DNA from 3 places in the Silvimonas iriomotensis genome. Region 3 is predicted to be linked to each of the others. Evidence: predicted binding sites of a transcription regulator. Region 3 holds the regulator's gene; each other region holds the start of a gene.
What was found. The regulator FNR, encoded in region 3, switches genes on or off when oxygen is low (the NO sensors DNR and NnrR bind a similar motif). The targets are predictions, from matches to a motif close to TTGATNNNNATCAA.

Region 1: a site for FNR is predicted at 2,219-2,232, ahead of pflB (formate C-acetyltransferase). Genes of this name have one in related genera too.
Region 2: a site for FNR is predicted at 2,584-2,597, ahead of ubiU (ubiquinone anaerobic biosynthesis protein UbiU). Genes of this name have one in related genera too.

What each region holds. Positions count from the first base shown of each region.
Region 1 is NZ_BMLX01000001.1:722,379-728,125, forward strand. Features, by position in the region: gene pflB (formate C-acetyltransferase) at 1-2,062, opposite strand, end outside; gene IEX57_RS03260 (peptide chain release factor 3) at 2,418-4,010, opposite strand; gene IEX57_RS03265 (PAS domain S-box protein) at 4,067-5,747, opposite strand, start outside.
Region 2 is NZ_BMLX01000007.1:108,018-113,764, reverse strand. Features, by position in the region: gene IEX57_RS18665 (thiol:disulfide interchange protein DsbA/DsbL) at 1-74, shown strand, start outside; gene ubiT (ubiquinone anaerobic biosynthesis accessory factor UbiT) at 179-619, opposite strand; gene IEX57_RS18655 (U32 family peptidase) at 616-1,503, opposite strand; gene ubiU (ubiquinone anaerobic biosynthesis protein UbiU) at 1,525-2,526, opposite strand; gene IEX57_RS18645 (carbohydrate kinase family protein) at 2,676-3,617, opposite strand; gene IEX57_RS18640 (hypothetical protein) at 3,737-4,798, opposite strand; gene IEX57_RS18635 (pseudouridine synthase) at 4,803-5,534, opposite strand; gene IEX57_RS18630 (uracil-DNA glycosylase family protein) at 5,616-5,747, shown strand, end outside.
Region 3 is NZ_BMLX01000001.1:1,128,668-1,134,414, forward strand. Features, by position in the region: gene IEX57_RS04975 (response regulator) at 1-223, opposite strand, end outside; gene IEX57_RS04980 (sulfite exporter TauE/SafE family protein) at 304-1,038, opposite strand; gene hemN (oxygen-independent coproporphyrinogen III oxidase) at 1,076-2,473, opposite strand; gene fnr (fumarate/nitrate reduction transcriptional regulator Fnr) at 2,691-3,437, shown strand; gene IEX57_RS04995 (hypothetical protein) at 3,450-4,145, shown strand; gene IEX57_RS05000 (phasin family protein) at 4,230-4,793, opposite strand; gene IEX57_RS05005 (putative motility protein) at 4,964-5,197, opposite strand; gene dnaE (DNA polymerase III subunit alpha) at 5,325-5,747, shown strand, end outside.

The sequences.
Region 1 (5,747 bases), 410 kb from region 3:
CGTCAATGGACGCGGCCAGCGTACGCACACGATCTTTCTGGTTGTGACCCAGCGAATCAGGTGTCATCGAGGCAGTCCAGGAGATCCCGTCCAGCGCGGCTTCGTACGGAATCTTGGAGACCGAGAAACCGGCGGCGATAAAGCCGTTTTCATCACGACCGTTCATGGGGTTGGCACCCGGAGAGAACGGGGCACCAGCGCGGCGGCCGTCCGGGGTATTACCGGTCTTCTTGCCGTACACCACGTTGGAGGTAATGGTCAGCACGGACTGGGTCGGCATCGAATTGCGATAGAACGCCGGTTGCGCCTTGATCTTGCCCATCATGGCTTCGGTGATCCAGACGGCGATGTCATCAACACGGTCGTCGTTGTTGCCATAAGCCGGGTAGCTGCCTTCGATCTTGTAATCGACAGCCAGACCTTGCTCGTTGCGGATCACGTGAACCTTGGCGTGCTTGATGGCAGACAGCGAATCAGCAGCGACCGACAGACCGGCGATACCGCAAGCCATGGTGCGCAAGATGTCGCGGTCATGCAGGGCCATTTCGATACGTTCGTAGGCGTACTTGTCGTGCATGTAGTGAATGCAGTTGAGCGCCGTGACATAGGTCTTGGCCAGCCAGTCGAGCATCTTGTCGTACTTGGCCACGACTTCGTCGTAGTTCAGCACATCGCCCGTGATCGGCTCAAAGCCCTTGGCCACAACCTTGCCGCTCTTTTCGTCCACGCCGCCGTTGATGGCGTACAGCATGGCCTTGGCCACGTTCACGCGGGCGCCGAAGAACTGCATTTGCTTGCCGACGGCCATGGCGGACACACAACATGCAATCGCGTAGTCATCGCCCCATTCAGGACGCATCAGGTCGTCGTTTTCGTACTGGATGGCCGAGGTGTCGATCGAGACCTTGGCGCAGAATTCCTTGAAGCCTTGCGGGAAGGCGGTAGACCACAGCACGGTCAGGTTGGGTTCCGGTGCCGGGCCCAGGTTGTACAGGGTATGCAGCACGCGGAAGCTGGACTTGGTCACCAGGGAACGGCCATCTTTGCCGACGCCACCGATGGATTCAGTCACCCAGGTTGGGTCGCCAGAGAACAGTTCGTCGTATTCCGGGGTCCGCAGGAAACGCACGATACGCAGCTTCATGACCATGTGGTCGATCATTTCCTGCGCTTCGGCTTCGGTAATGCGGCCTTCCTTGATATCGCGCTCGATATACACGTCAAGGAAAGTGGAGGTACGGCCAATCGACATGGCGGCGCCGTTTTGTTCTTTCACGGCAGCCAGGTAACCCAGGTACAGCCATTGAATGGCTTCCTGTGCGGTCTGGGCCGGACGGGCAAGGTCAAAGCCGTAGGACTTGCCCATTTGCTTGAGTTCGCCCAGCGCCTTGATCTGTTCGGACAATTCTTCACGCAGACGGATCACGTCTTCGGTGAACGCGACATCGTCCAGTTCGGCTTTTTCGCGTTTCTTGTCGGCAATCAGGAAATCCACACCATACAGGGCCACGCGGCGATAATCGCCAATGATACGGCCGCGGCCATAGGCATCCGGCAGGCCGGTAATCACGCCAGACTTGCGGCAGGCCAGGATTTCCGGCGTATAGGCGTCAAACACGCCCATATTGTGGTCTTTGCGGTATTTGGTGAAAATCTCGCTAATCAGCGGCGATTCTTCAAAGTGGTAAGCCGCCAGCGAGTTTTGCACCATGCGCAAACCGCCGTTCGGCATGATGGCGCGACGCAGCGGGGCATCGGTCTGCAGGCCGACGATGGTTTCCAGCTCTTTGTTGATATAACCCGGGGCATGGGCCGTAATGGAAGAACCCACCTGAGCGGAGACTTCCAGCACGCCACGTTTGCGTTCTTCTTTCAGAAGGACGGAGAGTTCTTCCCACAGTTGGGTGGTGCGCTCGGTCGGTCCGGCAAGGAAGCTGTCATCACCTTCGTACGGGGTATAGTTTTCCTGGATGAAATCGCGTACGGCGACTTTCTTCTGCCACTCGCCGGCGGTGAAACCACGCCATGCATCAAGTTGCAGGTTAACTTCCGGTGCGTTCATGGTGATGCTCCTTGGTGACTGCCTGTTTGACAATTGACCTACACAGTTCCCTCTGGGTTCGCCACAGGGATTTGATGCAAATAGAATAGCACCGCGCTGCCCGCGAAGCCTGGCAAATATCTACACGGATCAATAACTTATGTCTTGTGAAAATATTTGATCCAGATCAAAATTTCGGCTTGGGGTTTGATGCAGAATAGATAAATCTGTAGTTTTACTTCGTAGTATTTCTGCGGGAATACGCTGACTTGCTATTACGCCTCTCTAAGGCTTGATCAGATTGGATAAATTGCAAGCGCAATAAAAAAAGCACCGGATGGCCGGTGCTTTTTTTGTTTCTGGCAGAACAGATGGATCAGAGCGTAACCGCGTGCTCACGGGTCTCGTGAAACACGATCTCCGGCCAGCGTTCCTGGGTCAGTTCCAGGTTGACGCGGCTGGTCGCCAGATAGGCCAGGCTGTCGGCGGCGTCACGCGCCAGGTTGTTTTCCAGGGCGCGTTCAAACTCGGCCAGGCGCTTGGCATCCGGGCAGGAGGCCCAGCGGGCGGTGTAGATCGTGATGGGTTCGAAGATGGCATCCACGCCATATTCATTGGCCAGGCGGCTGGCCACCACTTCAAACTGCAGCACGCCCACCGCGCCCAGGATCAGGTCCGCGCCATTGAGCGGCTTGAACACCTGAACGGCACCTTCTTCACCCAGCTGTTGCAGACCTTTTTGCAGTTGCTTGATCTTGAGCGGGTTGCGGATACGCACCACCCGGAACATTTCCGGCGCGAAGTAGGGAATCCCGGTAAAGGCCAGCGCTTCGCCTTCAGAGAAAGAGTCACCGATCTGGATATTGCCGTGGTTGGGCAGGCCGATGATATCGCCGGCAAAGGCTTCTTCCACTTGTTCACGGCCCTGCGCCATAAAGGTCACCACCGAGTTGGCGGCGATATCGCGGCCCAGACGCAGGTGCTTGAACTTCATGCCGCGTTCAAAGTGCCCGGAGCAGATGCGCAAGAACGCAATGCGGTCACGGTGCTTTGGGTCCATGTTCGCTTGAATCTTGAACACGAAAGCCGAGAACTTGGCCTCTGACGGTGCCACGGAGCGCAGCGTGGCGTCACGCTCGGCCGGTGCCGGCGCCCAGTCGACCAGCGCATTCAGGATTTCGCGCACGCCAAAGTTGTTGATGGCCGAGCCAAAGAACACGGGGGTCAGCGTGCCGGCCAGGAAGTCTTCCAGGCTGAACGGGTGCGAGGCACCGCGGACCAGTTCCAGTTCCATGCGTGTCTGTTCGATTTCCAGCGGGAACAGTTCATCCAGCCGCGGGTTGTCCAGACCGTCGATAACTTCGGTGACATCGCTGTCGCGCTCGCTACCGGCGGTGAACAGCAACACCTGATCGTTCAGGATGTGGTACACGCCGCGGAAGGTCTTGCCCATGCCGATGGGCCAGGTGACCGGCGCGCAGCGGATCTTGAGTACGGATTCGACTTCGTCCAGCAGTTCCAGGCTGTCGCGCACTTCCCGGTCGTACTTGTTCATGAACGTGACGATGGGGGTATGGCGCAAGCGGCAGACGTTCAGCAGCTTGATGGTCTGGTCTTCCACGCCCTTGGCCGCATCGATCACCATCAGCGCCGAGTCCACGGCGGTCAGCACGCGGTAGGTATCTTCAGAGAAGTCCTGGTGGCCCGGGGTGTCGAGCAGGTTGACCACGTGTTCGCGGTAATCAAACTGCATGACGGAAGAGGCGACCGAAATGCCGCGCTGCTTTTCGATATCCATCCAGTCAGAGGTGGCGAACTTGCCGCCTTTTTTCCCTTTGACGGTACCGGCCATCTGAATGGCGCCCGAGAACAGCAGCAGCTTTTCAGTCAGCGTGGTTTTACCGGCATCAGGGTGAGAGATGATGGCGAAAGTGCGGCGGCGCGCTACTTCGCGGGCGATATCGGGCATGGTCTGCAAGGTGGAGAAGCGAAACCGTGCATTCTACTGCAAACGCCCCGTCAGGGCTAACCGGCGGCGGCAGTGACCAGTTGCGGCTCGGTTTGCAGCAGCACGGTAAAGATGGCGCCGCCGTCCGGGTGATTACCGGCAGTCACCGTGCCACCGTGGTCTTCCATGATCTGCTTGCTGATCGCCAGCCCCAGCCCGGTGCCGCCGGCTTCAGCGCGCACCCGTGTGCTCTGGATGAATTTGTCGAAGATGGATTCCAGTTCGCCCTCCGGAATACCCGGACCATGATCCCGCACCGTCAGCCCGACGGCCGACGCGCCGTTGCCCAGCGTGGCTTCACCCAGGAAGCGCACTTCAATGACCCCGCCGGCCGGGCTGAACTTGATGGCGTTGGACAACAGATTGACCACCACCTGCATCAACCGGGCCTGGTCGAACACCGCATACAGGGCTGGCGTGTCTTCTTCGATATCCAGCCGCAGGTTTTGCGAGCTCAACAGCGGTGCAATTTCTGCCGCCGCGCCTTGCACGGCCACTTGCAGGCAATGGCGAGACTTGTCGTACCGCATCTTGTTGGCTTCAAGGCGCGACATGTCCAGCAAGTCATTCAACAGCACCAGCAAGCGGTTGCCGCTGGAGTGAATCCGTTCAAAGTACCGTGCCAGCGCGCCTGGCTCGCCGCGCTGAGCCTTGGAGATCCCCATTTCCGAGAAGCTCAGAATGGCGTGCATGGGTGTACGCAGTTCATGCGACATGTTGGCGAGGAACGCCGACTTGGAAATATTGGCTTCTTCTGCCGAGTCCTTGGCTTCAACCAGGCGTCGCTCGATGTCTTTCAGGTGCGAGATATTGGTCAGGAACGCAAAGGCGTATTCCAGCCGGTGCTGGTCATCCAGAATGGCGGCAGAGCTGACGAGGAAAGGCAGCGGTTCGCCATTGCCATCAATCAGGGTGACTTCAGAAAGGCGGTTCTCGTTGCTGGTTTCAGTCGAGAGCGTGGCGGGGAAAATCCGGTCTGCCGGTTCGCCCCAGATTGCCGACGGTTGTTCGCCAATCAGGTCTTCGCGCCGCAGGCCCAGCACCTGGCAGAATGCGTGGTTCACATCGACGATATGGCGATGGGTGTCGATCAGGATAAAACCGTCGGCGGTGGTATCGATAATCGTGCGTTTCAGGCGTTCAGACTGGCGCAACGCCTGCGCGGCAATGCGCTGTGCAGTGACGTCTTCAATCACCATGATCATGCCTTTGGACGGATCGCCCGGCACCAGCGCCTTGGCATACAACATAGCCCAGAAGCCGGAGTGATCACGGCGGAACAGTTCTATTTCACCGCGGAACACGCCGCCCGTGTTGATGCGGGCCCAGATGGTTGTGGCCAGCTCGTTATAGCGGGCTTCCGAGGCATGAATTACACGCGTGGGCAGGCCAATGATGTCGCTGGCGGCATAGCCAAACAGGATTTCAAACGCCGGGTTGACGAGGCGGATGGTATTGCGCACCGACAACATGATCGCCAGCGGGCTGGCATCAAGCACCGTGCGGATTTCTGCCGTGCGCTCCAGCACCAGGTCTTGCAGATGGTCGCGGTGGCGGCGCAGTTCGCGTTCCGAGTTTTGCTGCTCGGTGATATCACGCACCGTGCTGCAGATATACGCCTCCTGGAAAAACTCAACGTAGTTGAAGGTGATTTCCACCGGCTGCAGCGCGCCTTCCTGGTTGCGTTGGTGGGTGATG
Region 2 (5,747 bases), on a different contig from region 3:
ACCAGCTGATCGCCAAAGAGCGCGGCAACAAGAAGCCGGCCGCTGCTACGGGCGAAACCAGGAAGAAAAAGTAAGACTGACTGCATGATGTGCCGGTTGCCCGGCACCACTGCCAAAAAAAACGCCTGGTTGCTGCCAGGCGTTTTTGTTTATGGGGATAGCGCGCAGGGGTGTCTGCTCAGGCTGGCCCCAGCCACTGCGCCAGCGGGCCGGGCAAGCTGCGGAGCAACTGGTCCCAGTCGGTCGCATCCAGCCGGTTCTTCAGATGCAGGCCCAGTTCGGTATCGCCATCAATCTGCAGACGGCGCTGGAAGAACAGCGTATCGGGGTCTGACTCTTGCCGCATCATGGCCACAAAATCGCGCCAGCCGGCGCGCAGGGTGACATCGCCCGGGCGCCGCAGGGCAATGAAGCGCTGGCCATCGTGGCCCAACGTCATCCCGATGGCGGGTTCGGTCAGGGCAATGCGAATGGCGCGGCCAGCCAGCCAGGCAAAATCTTCGTCTTGCCACAAACGCGGGGCGAGCCGGTTAAGGATGAAGGCGGCAACGCGGGCCGGCGGTGCCTCCGGCAGGCGGGGCAGGGCTTTGGCGGGGAGGGTCGTGAAAAAGCGGATCATCTGGTGCTCCCGGTGATGTGCGCCAGCCCGGCCTGGCCGTGCCAGTAGCCGTTGGAGACGCCTTCTGGCTGCCAGGCCGCAAAATCCGGCGTGACGGCGGTGCCCGCCAGCGCGGCGGCCCACGCGGCAATCCACTCGGCGGTGTACTGCGCTTGCGGGCTGATGCGCACCGCGTCTACGCCGCTGGCGGCAAGGTCCGGCAGGTCATGCCACAGGCTCTGGCAGGTGGCCGACTGGGTCTGGATGCCGTTGATACGCAAGAACGGTTGCCCGTCCCGCGTGTGTACCGGCAAGCCATCCGGGTGCTCAATGCAGCGGAATTCGCAGGCGTCCTTGTTCAGATCGAAATGGCGGGCGGTAAAGCAGCGCGCTGAAAACGCCAGCGGTGCGTGGCCATGGGCGAACACTTCGGTGGGGATGGTACAGGTGCGTTCGGCCAGCAACTGGCGTAGCGCAACGGCCGACATTTCCAGCGCCGGTACCCAGCCCACCGCGCCCATGCTGGCGTACCAGTCCAGTGTGGCGCCGTTGTAGATATTCAGATGCGGCCCGGCAATGATGGGCGCGCCGGCCTCATGGGCGACACGCACGGCGCCCATGTCGTTGGCTTCCAGGGCAAAACCGGCTTCGGCCAGTTTGCGCAGGCTGATCAGATCCCCGGCCGATTCCAGCAACGCCTGCGAACACAACACGACGGTTTTGCCAGCGGTCTTGAGGTCTTGCGCCAGCGCGATCCAGTCGGCAGTACGCAGTTCATGGCGCCGGGCGCAGACCACTTCGCCCAGGTAAATGGTGTCAACCGGCCAGTGGGCGGCGGCGGCATAGAAGTCCAGCACTTGCTGGCGCGGCCAGTAGTAGAGCAGCGGGCCAAGGGTGAGTTTCATGATTGCCTCCTTGTATGCGGCTCAGCGCCACGGACGGTGATAGGCGCCCAGCGTTTGCTGATGGCCTTCGGAAATCGCGGTCAGCTCTCTTTGCCACTCCGGGCGCACGCTGTAGCGGTCCTGGCTGGCCGCATCAATGGCGGCACGCAACACGCGGGTGACCTGGGCGGTGTAGGTGGGGCTACGCTGGCGGCCTTCGACCTTGATGGCCGCCACGCCCATGCGGATCAGCTCCGGCAGGATGGACAGCGTATTGAGGCTGGTGGGCTCTTCCAGCGCGTAATAGGTGTCGCCGGCCACATCAAACCGGCCTTTGCATAGCGTTGGATAACCGGCGGGTTCATCTTTGCCGAAGCGGTCAATCAGCATGCCGTTGAGCCGGGCATGCAGCGTGTCGCCGTGTTGATCCCAGCGCACATGCGCGGCGGGCGAACAGACGCCGTGCGTGTTGGGCGATTCCCCCGTCACCCACGATGACAGCGCGCAGCGGCCCTCGGCCATGACGCACAGACTGCCAAAGCCGAATACTTCGATCTCGACCGGGGTATGCGCGGCTACGTATTCCACTTGCGGCAAAGTCAGCACCCGCGGCAAAACCACGCGCGAAATGCCGAAGTGCTCATGCGCCAGGTTGATGGCGTCGGCGTTGGTGGCCGACCCCTGAACCGAGAGATGGCGTCGCAGCGCCGGCCAGGTACGCGCGGCGTAATCCAGCAGACCGGGATCGGCCATGATGACGGCGTCGGCGCCCAGTTCTGCGGCGCGATCAACCGCGCGGTGCCAGTGGCTGGTCTGGCCGGCTTGCGGGTAGGTATTGATGGCCACCAGCACTTCGCGCCCGTTGCGATGGGCGTAGGCCACGCCTTCGGCCAGTTGGGCGTCGGTGAAATTCAACCCGGCAAAATTGCGGGCATTGGTGGGGTCTTTGAAGCCGACGTAAACCGCGTCGGCGCCGTGATCGACGGCTTTTTTCAGCGCCGGCAAACTGCCTGCCGGGCAAACGAGATGAGGACCACGCATGATGCGCTCCGCCGAGGGTGGCAAAGCGCAGGAGCTTAGGCGCGTTGGCGCCGGTTGCTTTTAATCCAGGTCAAACCGGATTCTTGTAATCAGACCCAGGTTTGATGAGAAACAGCCCGGTGTGGCACACCGGGCTGTATTTACGCGTGCGCTCAGGCTGGCCAGCTTTGGCCGAATTCCTGCTCGAAGCGGGCTTTGACGTCGGCCAGCACCACATCGTGGTTTTGCGCGCCGCGGCGGGCAATTTTCAGGGCGCCCAGCAAAGAGGCCAGGCGGCCGGTGCTCGGCCAGTCCCAACCGTGGCTGATGCCGTACAACAGGCCGGCACGGAACGCGTCACCACAACCGGTCGGGTCGACCACCGCTTCGGCCGCAACCACCGGAATGCGGTGGATTTCGCCATTGGCGTAAATTTCAGAGCCTTCGCCACCGTAGGTCACGATCAGCGCTTTTACCTTTTTGGCCAGATCAGGAATCGATACCCCGCAACGGCGCGACATGACTTCGGCTTCGTAGTCATTCAGCGTCAGGTAGTCGGCCTGTTCGGTCATCTCCATCAGTTCGTCGCCCGAGAACAGCGGCATGCCCTGACCCGGATCGAAAATGAACGGCACGCCGGCCTCGGCCAGCTGGCGGCACCGCGCCTGCATACCCAGCTTGCCATCCGGCCCGACAATCCCCAGCTCTACCGGTACGCCGATGTCTTTGCTATTGATGAAGTGCGAGAAATTCATCGCGCCCGGGTGGAAAGCGGCGATCTGGTTATCGTCCAGGTCGGTCGTGACAAAGCATTGTGCGGTGAAGTGTTCCGGCAATTCCTTGATACCGGCGCGCGAAATGCCTTGTTGATCCAGGCGCGCGGCGTAGGGGCCGAAGTCGCTGCCCACGGTGCCCACCATCAGCGGATCGCCACCCAGGCCCTTGAGCGTGTAGGCAATGTTGCCGGCGCAGCCGCCCAGCTCACGGCGCATTTCCGGCACCAGGAAAGAGATGGAGATAATGTGCAGCTGGTCAGGCAGCAGGTGGTTCTTGAACTGGTCCTGGAACACCATGATGGTGTCGTAGGCAATGGAACCGCTGATCAGAATGGCCATGGCGTGCTCAAATAAAGTTGGATGTAAACGATGGCGGCATTATGCCACCGCCGTCTGTGCAAAAGGCTGAGCGTTGCAGCGGGTGTGCAGGAAAATGACGAACCCGCGCGCCAGCGGCGTCAGCTGGCCAGCGGCCGCACCCACTGCAATGGTTCTTTGCTGTGCATGAAGGTGGCAAAGTCATCGGCCAGGTGCTGGCCCAGATCGATGGCTTTTTTCCAGTCGCGCTCCCGCTCTGCATCACGCCCGGCGTAGCGGCCGAAGTCCTTGCGGCTGGGCACGCGGCCGTTGGGCAGCAGTTGCAGGAACTCGGCCGTGGGCGTCATCAGCAAGGTGCGGTGCAGATAACGCGGCTTGCGCCAGGGCAAGAACTGATCCAGCCAGCCGGTTGTTACGCGGTGCGAGAAATGCGGCAGCAGCAGCAAGCCTTCCGGCTGGTTGAGTGCCAGATCCATATGGTAGTCAATCAAACCGCCATCCAGATACGCGCCCGCCGGGGCGCCGGGAATGTCGCGCACGGTTTCCAGCACGCCCGGAATGGTGCCGCTGGCCAGCAAGGCGGCGGTAAAGTTGGTTTGATCCAGGGCGATGGCGGTATCGCCAAAGCCGTCATCCATAAACCGGGTGGGCGTCTGGCCGGTATGAAACACCACGCGCTGGAAATAATCTGCCATGTTGCGCCGGCCGCGGGCATTGGCCAGCACCGCGCGCCCCAGCGCCAGTTTGTCCCGGCCGCTGCCGGTGCCATCCACGCCGTTCAGGCCGCGGGCGGTCAGAATGGAAAGATGGATGCGCGGGTTGGCCAGAATCTGCGCCACGCCATCGGCACCCAGCATGCTGTCCATGATCTCTCTGGCCACGCGGGTAACTTCTGCCGGTGTCGGCTTGAGGCTGTAACGCTGCGCCAGGTAGGCGGCTTCAAAGCGATCCAGCCCGGCCAGCGGGTCTTGTACCGCAGCGGCAGCCAGACGCCAGGCACCAATCGAGGCACCCACCGCGTGCAGCGCCCGCGTGCGTTGCGGCAACCACTCGCCAAACAGCACCCGGTCCAGCCGCGCCAGCACCTGCCATTTGGGGCCGCCGGCCGCCGCGCCCAGATGCGAGAACAAATCAGCCTTGAAGCCTTCGGCCCCGATTTGCTGATACGCCTGCGGGCCGGCAGAGATCTCCAGATATTTCATCTTGTTATGCGCCGGTATCCGGTTCGCTGTTCAGGGCCACGATCTGGGCCTCGGTCAGATAACACCACTCGCCCTCGGCCAGGTTGAGCGAGGACAGCGTCAGGCCGCCAATCGCCACGCGGGTCAATGCGGCGCAATGATTGCCGGCGGCGGCCAGCATGCGTTTGACCTGATGATATTTGCCCTGGTCGAGCATGATTTCCAGATGCAGCGGATCAACCAGCCTGGCCGAAAGCGCCGCAATCGGTGCGGGTTCATCATGCAGTTGCACGCCGCTTTGCAGTTCGTCCGCCAGCGCCTGGGTGGCGGGCTCGGCCAGCGTTGCCAGGTAGGTCTTGGGCTGATGGTGGCGCGGGTGCGATTGCGCATGAATGAACGCGCCGTCATCGGACAGCAGGATCAGGCCGGTGGTGTCATGATCCAGCCGGCCGACGGGCTGCACGTCGCGCCAGCGCAGGGGCTCGGGCAGCAGCGTCAGAATGCCGGGGTGATGGCTGGGCTTGCGCGAGCACTCGTAGTTGGGCGGCTTGTTGAGCGCCGCATACACTTGCGCGCGGTAAGGCCAGTCTTCCTCGCCGAACAAGGTGATAACAAGGCCGTCCGTTTCCACCACGGTGCGCCAGTCGTCTATGACCTCGCCGTTGATGGAGACGTCGCCGTCGGTAACCAGCTCGCGGCAGCCTTTGCGGGTGCCGAAGCCTTGGGATTGGAGAATGCGATCGATTGCCAGTTTCATGTACGCAACTTTAACGCGCCCACGCGCGGATAAAAAGCGCCGTTACACTACGCTTTGTGCACTGCCTGGTTCCGTGTTGCCATGATCTCCCTGCAAAACCTGCTGACTGACATCCGCGCCTGTCATCAATGCGCTGATTTGCCGCTGGGCCCGCGCCCGGTGCTGGTGGCTGATGCGCGCGCGCCGATCTTGTTGATCGGGCAGGCGCCGGGC
Region 3 (5,747 bases):
TCAAACCTTCTTTTTGCAGGGTTTCCAGCACGGCATAGCCGTCCATGTCCGGCATGGTCAGATCCAGAAACATCACGTCGGCCTTGCCCGCGCGATAGGCCGCGACCGCCTCGTTGCCATTACTGGCCTGCGTGATTTCCACGTCCCACGTGGGGGGCAAAGCTTTGATCAGCATCTTGCGTGCTATGGATGAATCGTCGACGACAAGTATCGGCGTTGGCATGCGGCATTCCGGGCTATTCAACGAGGCAAAAGGCCTAAGCTGACAGATTTTAGTGAAGTTATCTCGCCCTGAATAGTCTCTCAAAGCACCATATGACTAAATAGCAGCACTGAAAGCAGCCGATATATGCCAAATGCAATAAAGAGCAACCCTGCCAACACCCTGACAAATCGCTTTCTTATCCACTGCAAAATCCGGCCTGCGGCCTGCCCCATCAACAACAGGTTTGGCAGCGTACCCAGCCCGAATGCCAGCATTATCAAGGCGCCCTGCCCGACCCCGCCAGAGGACAAAGCTGACAAGCTGGCCGTATAAACCAGACCACAGGGCAACCATCCCCAGAGCGCCCCCACGATCAGCGTGTCAGGCCAGCGCCTGACTGGTAAGCGACGACGCAAAACCGGTTGCAAAAATCGCCACACGGGCCGACCAACGGTTTCGATATGCACAATCCAGGAAAACCAGCCGGCCAGATACAGCCCGACGCCAATCAGCAACAGGTTGGCCAGCACATAGAGCACCAGCTTGATGGACTGCAGGGAAACAAGAAACGGCAGCGCGCCAAGCGCCCCGGCCAGCGCGCCGATGAGCGTATAGCCGGCAAGGCGGCCAAGATTGAAACCCAGGTGATAACGCAGGCGCGGGCCGGGTGGCAATTGCAAGCTGAACGCGGCAACGACGCCGCCGCACATGCCAAAGCAATGTCCGCCGCCCAGAAAGCCTGCCAGCAAGAACGCAAAAACGTCGAAGTCGTGCAAGGATGATCCCGCTAGGAAAAGCACGCCAGACCCAGCCACCAGAACGGCGACAGACAAGCGGCAAGCTTACCGCAAAACCTGGCAGATCAATGCATCAGACAAGGCGGGAGTAGCGCGCGGCGGTAGTTTTCTCACGCAAGTGGCGATCAAACACCATAGCAATGGAGCGGATCAGCATGCGTCCCTTGGGCGTAACCTCGATGCCTTCGGGCGAAATGATCAGCAAGTCATCGCGCATCATGGCGTCCAGCACCGCCAGTTCAGGCGCAAAGTAGGTTTTGAAATCCACCAGCCAGGCGGTTTCGACCTGCCCGAAGTCCAGATTGAAGCGACACATCAGCCCCTGAATGACCGATCGCCGCAACAGATCATCGCGGTTCAGCTCGTACCCCCGCACGATGGGCAGGATGTCTTCATCCAGCATGGCGTAGTACTGTTCGATCTCTTTGGCGTTCTGGAAATAACCGGCGCCCACTTTGCCAATACCGGAAACGCCAAATGCCAATAAATCAGATTCCGCCCAGGTTGAATAACCCTGGAAATTGCGCTGCAAAGTGCCACGCCTTTGCGCTACGGCCAGATCATCATCCGGCAATGCAAAATGATCCATACCGATATAGACATATCCGGCCTCGGTAAGCCGCTCAATTGCAGATTGCAGGATATCGAGTTTTTCTGATGCCCCCGGCAATGCACTGGCATCCATTTGCCGTTGTGTTTTGAATCTTTCAGGCAAATGCGCATAATTATAAAGCGCAAGTCGGTCTGGCCTGATTGCCAGAACCCGGTCGATTGTGCGCAACACACTTTGCACCGACTGGAACGGCAAGCCGTAGATCAGATCAATGCTGACCGAGCGGAAACCCATGCTGCGCGCGGCGTCGATCACCATACGGGTTTGCGCTTCGCTCTGCACGCGGTTCACGGCGCGCTGCACGCGCTCGTCAAAATCCTGCACGCCAACACTCATGCGGTTAAAACCGGCCTGGGCCAGGAGGCTGATTTTGGCGGGCTGCAATTTGCGCGGATCAATTTCGATCGAATATTCGCCATTTGGCAAAATATGGAAATTCTTATTGATTTCTGAAATCAAATCGGCAAGTTGTGCTTCCGGCAAAAAAGTAGGTGTACCACCGCCAAAATGAATCTGGCCAACCTTCATGGTATATGGCAATATATTTGCCAGCAGCCGAATTTCTTTTTTAAGATATTCGACATATTCAACTGCCCTGCTTTCATTTTTGGTGATGATCTTGTTACAGGCGCAGTAGTAGCAGACGGTATTGCAAAAAGGCAGATGAAAATACAGCGATGCCGGGCGGTCTGCCTCCCCCACGCGGGACTGCTGCAGCGACGCGGCATAGGCGTCGACACTCAGCGGACCAAAGCGGTCAGCAGTGGGATATGAGGTGTAGCGAGGCCCCTGGCCATCGTAGCGTTCGACAAGGGGGCGATCGAACTCGACTTGCTGGATGTAGGCGGCTGTATGCATTTGTCCTGCCCTGAAAATTCAGGGTAAACAGTTTGCCTCCACCCTGGAGATATTTACTTGATACAGATCAAAGCAAATCGCATGATGCTCGCATCTACTTCGCACATGTAATTAATAGATGCCCTCAGCGACCGACCGTTTCTGACAGACCAGCCCCAACCGTGACTTTGGCTCTGGCCTGCAGGCAATTATCTGAAGTCCAAGTGGAAAAACAACCATGCTCTCACCTATCCAGTTACGTGAAACCGGTCTCAAGCAATTGCGCCATGCCTGCTCCAGTTGCAGCCTGCGCGAACTGTGCCTGCCTGTCGGGCTCTCTCCCGATGAAATGCGTCAGGTCGACCAGCTTGTCAGCCAGGGCCGCCCGATCAAGCGGGGCGAAGCGCTCTATCGGGCCGGCGAACCGTTTCACTCGCTTTACGCTGTGCGCCTGGGTTTTTTCAAGACCAGTGTTGTCTCTGAAGATGGCCGGGAGCAGGTCACGGGCTTTCACATGAACGGTGAACTGATCGGCATGGATGCCATCAGCACCGAGCACCACACCTGCGATGCGGTGGCACTGGAAGACAGCGAAGTGTGCGAGTTGCCATTCAATGAAATGGAAAACATGTCGCGCCGCATTCCCTCGCTGCAGCGCCACCTGTACCGCCTGATGAGCCGCGAGATCGTCCGCGATCATGGCGTCATGCTGTTGCTGGGCAACATGAAGGCTGAGGAGCGCATTGCGGCATTCCTGCTGAACCTGTCACAACGTTTTGCCTTGCGCGGTTACTCGCAGCACAGTTTTCATTTGCGCATGACGCGTGAAGAAATCGGCAGCTATCTGGGCCTGAAACTGGAAACCGTCAGCCGCACCTTGTCACGCTTCCAGGACCAGGGTTTACTGCGGGTACAGAACCGTTTGATTGAACTCAAAGACATCGAAGGCCTGAAGCAGTTGATGAATAGCTGCCAGGGCAACTGACCCCGCGCCCCCATGATCGCCCAGCTCTGCCTGATTGCCCCTGCCGCACAAGCCTCTGCCGTACTTGAACGCCTGGGACAGGCCGGGCTGGGGCTGCCTGTATTCCCGGCGGAGGCGGCGGCAGCGCTTCCGCCCGCCCCCACGGCAGACAGCACGCTGGTGCTGATCAATCCGGGCAATATGGCTGCTTACCAGCAACACTTGGCCGTTGCCCGGCAAGGTGGCTGGCGCCTTCTGGACCTGGCGGTCAATCTGCACAATCCGTTTGGTAAAACCATGGGCTGGATGGTTGCCGCGGGTGGCAACCATGATGATTTCGCCCTGGCCACGCCGGTACTGGATGCGCTGGCGCCGCCGTTTCCCAAAGCCTGGCTTCACGCCGGCGGCCCTGGGGCCGGTGCTTTTCTGAACAGCATTGCCAGCGGCTGGCTGGCGCAGTCTGAATCTGTCTGGCAATGGTTGCTGCATGCCTTGCAGCAACCGGGTGCCAGTTCGTTTGATCTGCAATCCTGGCAAACGCTGATCGACCACAGCCTGACGCACCTGCAAGACGATGCCCGCAGCTATCTGGCCATTGATACCGGGCCGTTCCAGCCCTGGTTTGCCGATCAATGCGCCCTGCTACTCAACCCGCTGACCCGTGAATCCCCGGCCCGCCAACTGGCCAACTGGTTCCTGGCCGCGCAGGCGGTCAACCCCAAACCCTGACTCACACAGTGTCGGCCCAAATAAAAAACGGCCCCTTATGAAGGGGCCGTTAACGCAATCGGCAGATATGCGCTAGTAAACAGGTCAGGCAGCAGCGGCCTTGCGGCGATTGGCTGCAGCGGTAGAGCTGGCCTTGTTGATGTTCTGCACGGTCGCAGCCAGCCACTCTTCGCTTTGCTTGCGGGTTGCGGCGATCGCGGAATCGTACACATCAAACGTGGTGGCCACGCCTTGACGCAGGCTCTTCACACCTGCGGCACCGGCCGGATATTGTTCAGCCAGCTTGTCCAGACCAGCCAGTACTTCTTCGCTGGTTTGCTTCAGATGTTTTTCCACCAGTTCACCCAGTTCTTTCTGGGTGGCATGGGCAATGCCCACGGCTTCGCGCCAGGCGGCGGTGGTTTTTTCGGTCACGGGTTCGACCAGTTCGCGCTGAACGGCCAGCGCTTCATTCGCGTCCTTGGCACCAGCAAGGGACTTGGCAGCGTGCTCGTTGTCAGACAACAGTGCACGGGCAAAACCCAGTTGCACCGCCCAGAGGCGCTCTGTACCGGTCAGGACGGTACGGGCAAAACCCAGAGACTGTTCGATCCCGACTTGTTGAGCGCGGGAAAACTCTTCGGCGAAACGGTTGGTACCAAGCGTCATGATTTTTCCTAAGTGGTTGTGCAATGCAACATTTGAGGGCATTCTGGCAGAATGCATTCATATGTCAACCTTATTTTGTGCAATGCATCAGAAAAATCCAGCACGAAAAAAAACGACCTGACGGTCGTTTTTTTATAAACAGGATCAAACAGTTGTTTGATTTGCAGGCTTTACGCTTTGACGTCCACGCTGTTACCCAGGTTGGACGGATTGTTGTACTGCGGCACTGGCGGCAGCGCCTGCAACAGGCTAAGGGCCGCAGAAGCTTGCGCGTCATTGGCTTTTTTCATGACGGCCACGTTGATCGAATTGGCGTTGGCGGCGGGTTGCAGCACCGTGGCGTTGAGCTGGTTCATGCTCTGATTCACCGCGTTGCTTTGACTGCTGACTGCACTTGCATCCATAAGGCTGAAGACTCCTCTATAGGAATCAACACCTTAACCTGGAATTTATTACAAATGCAAGTTAGTCCGCCCACACTGTTCAACGCGCGCCTGCCTCTGTCTTGATTAGCAGTGATAGAATTTGCGGATGAATACCCCTGCCTTTATCCATCTCCGCCTTCACTCCGAATTCTCTGTGACCGACGGCATTGTCCGTATTGACGATGCGGTCAGCCAGGCCAAAAAGCTGGGCATGCCAGCCCTGGCTGTTTCGGATCTGATGAACCTGTTTGGCATGGTCAAGCTGTACAAAGCCTGCCGCAACACCGGCCTGAAGCCCATCGTCGCGCTGGATTGCTGGATAGAGAACCATGATGATCGCGACAAACCCACGCGCGTGTTGTTTGTTGCCCGCAACCGTGACGGTTACGGCCGTCTGTGCGAACTCCTCACCCGCGCCTACCTGGAAAACCAGTATCGTGGCCGCGCTGAACTGAAAAAAGAATGGCTGGACAGCGGCGACAACACGGGCTTGATGTGCCTGTCTGGCGCGCACCAGGGCGAAATCGGC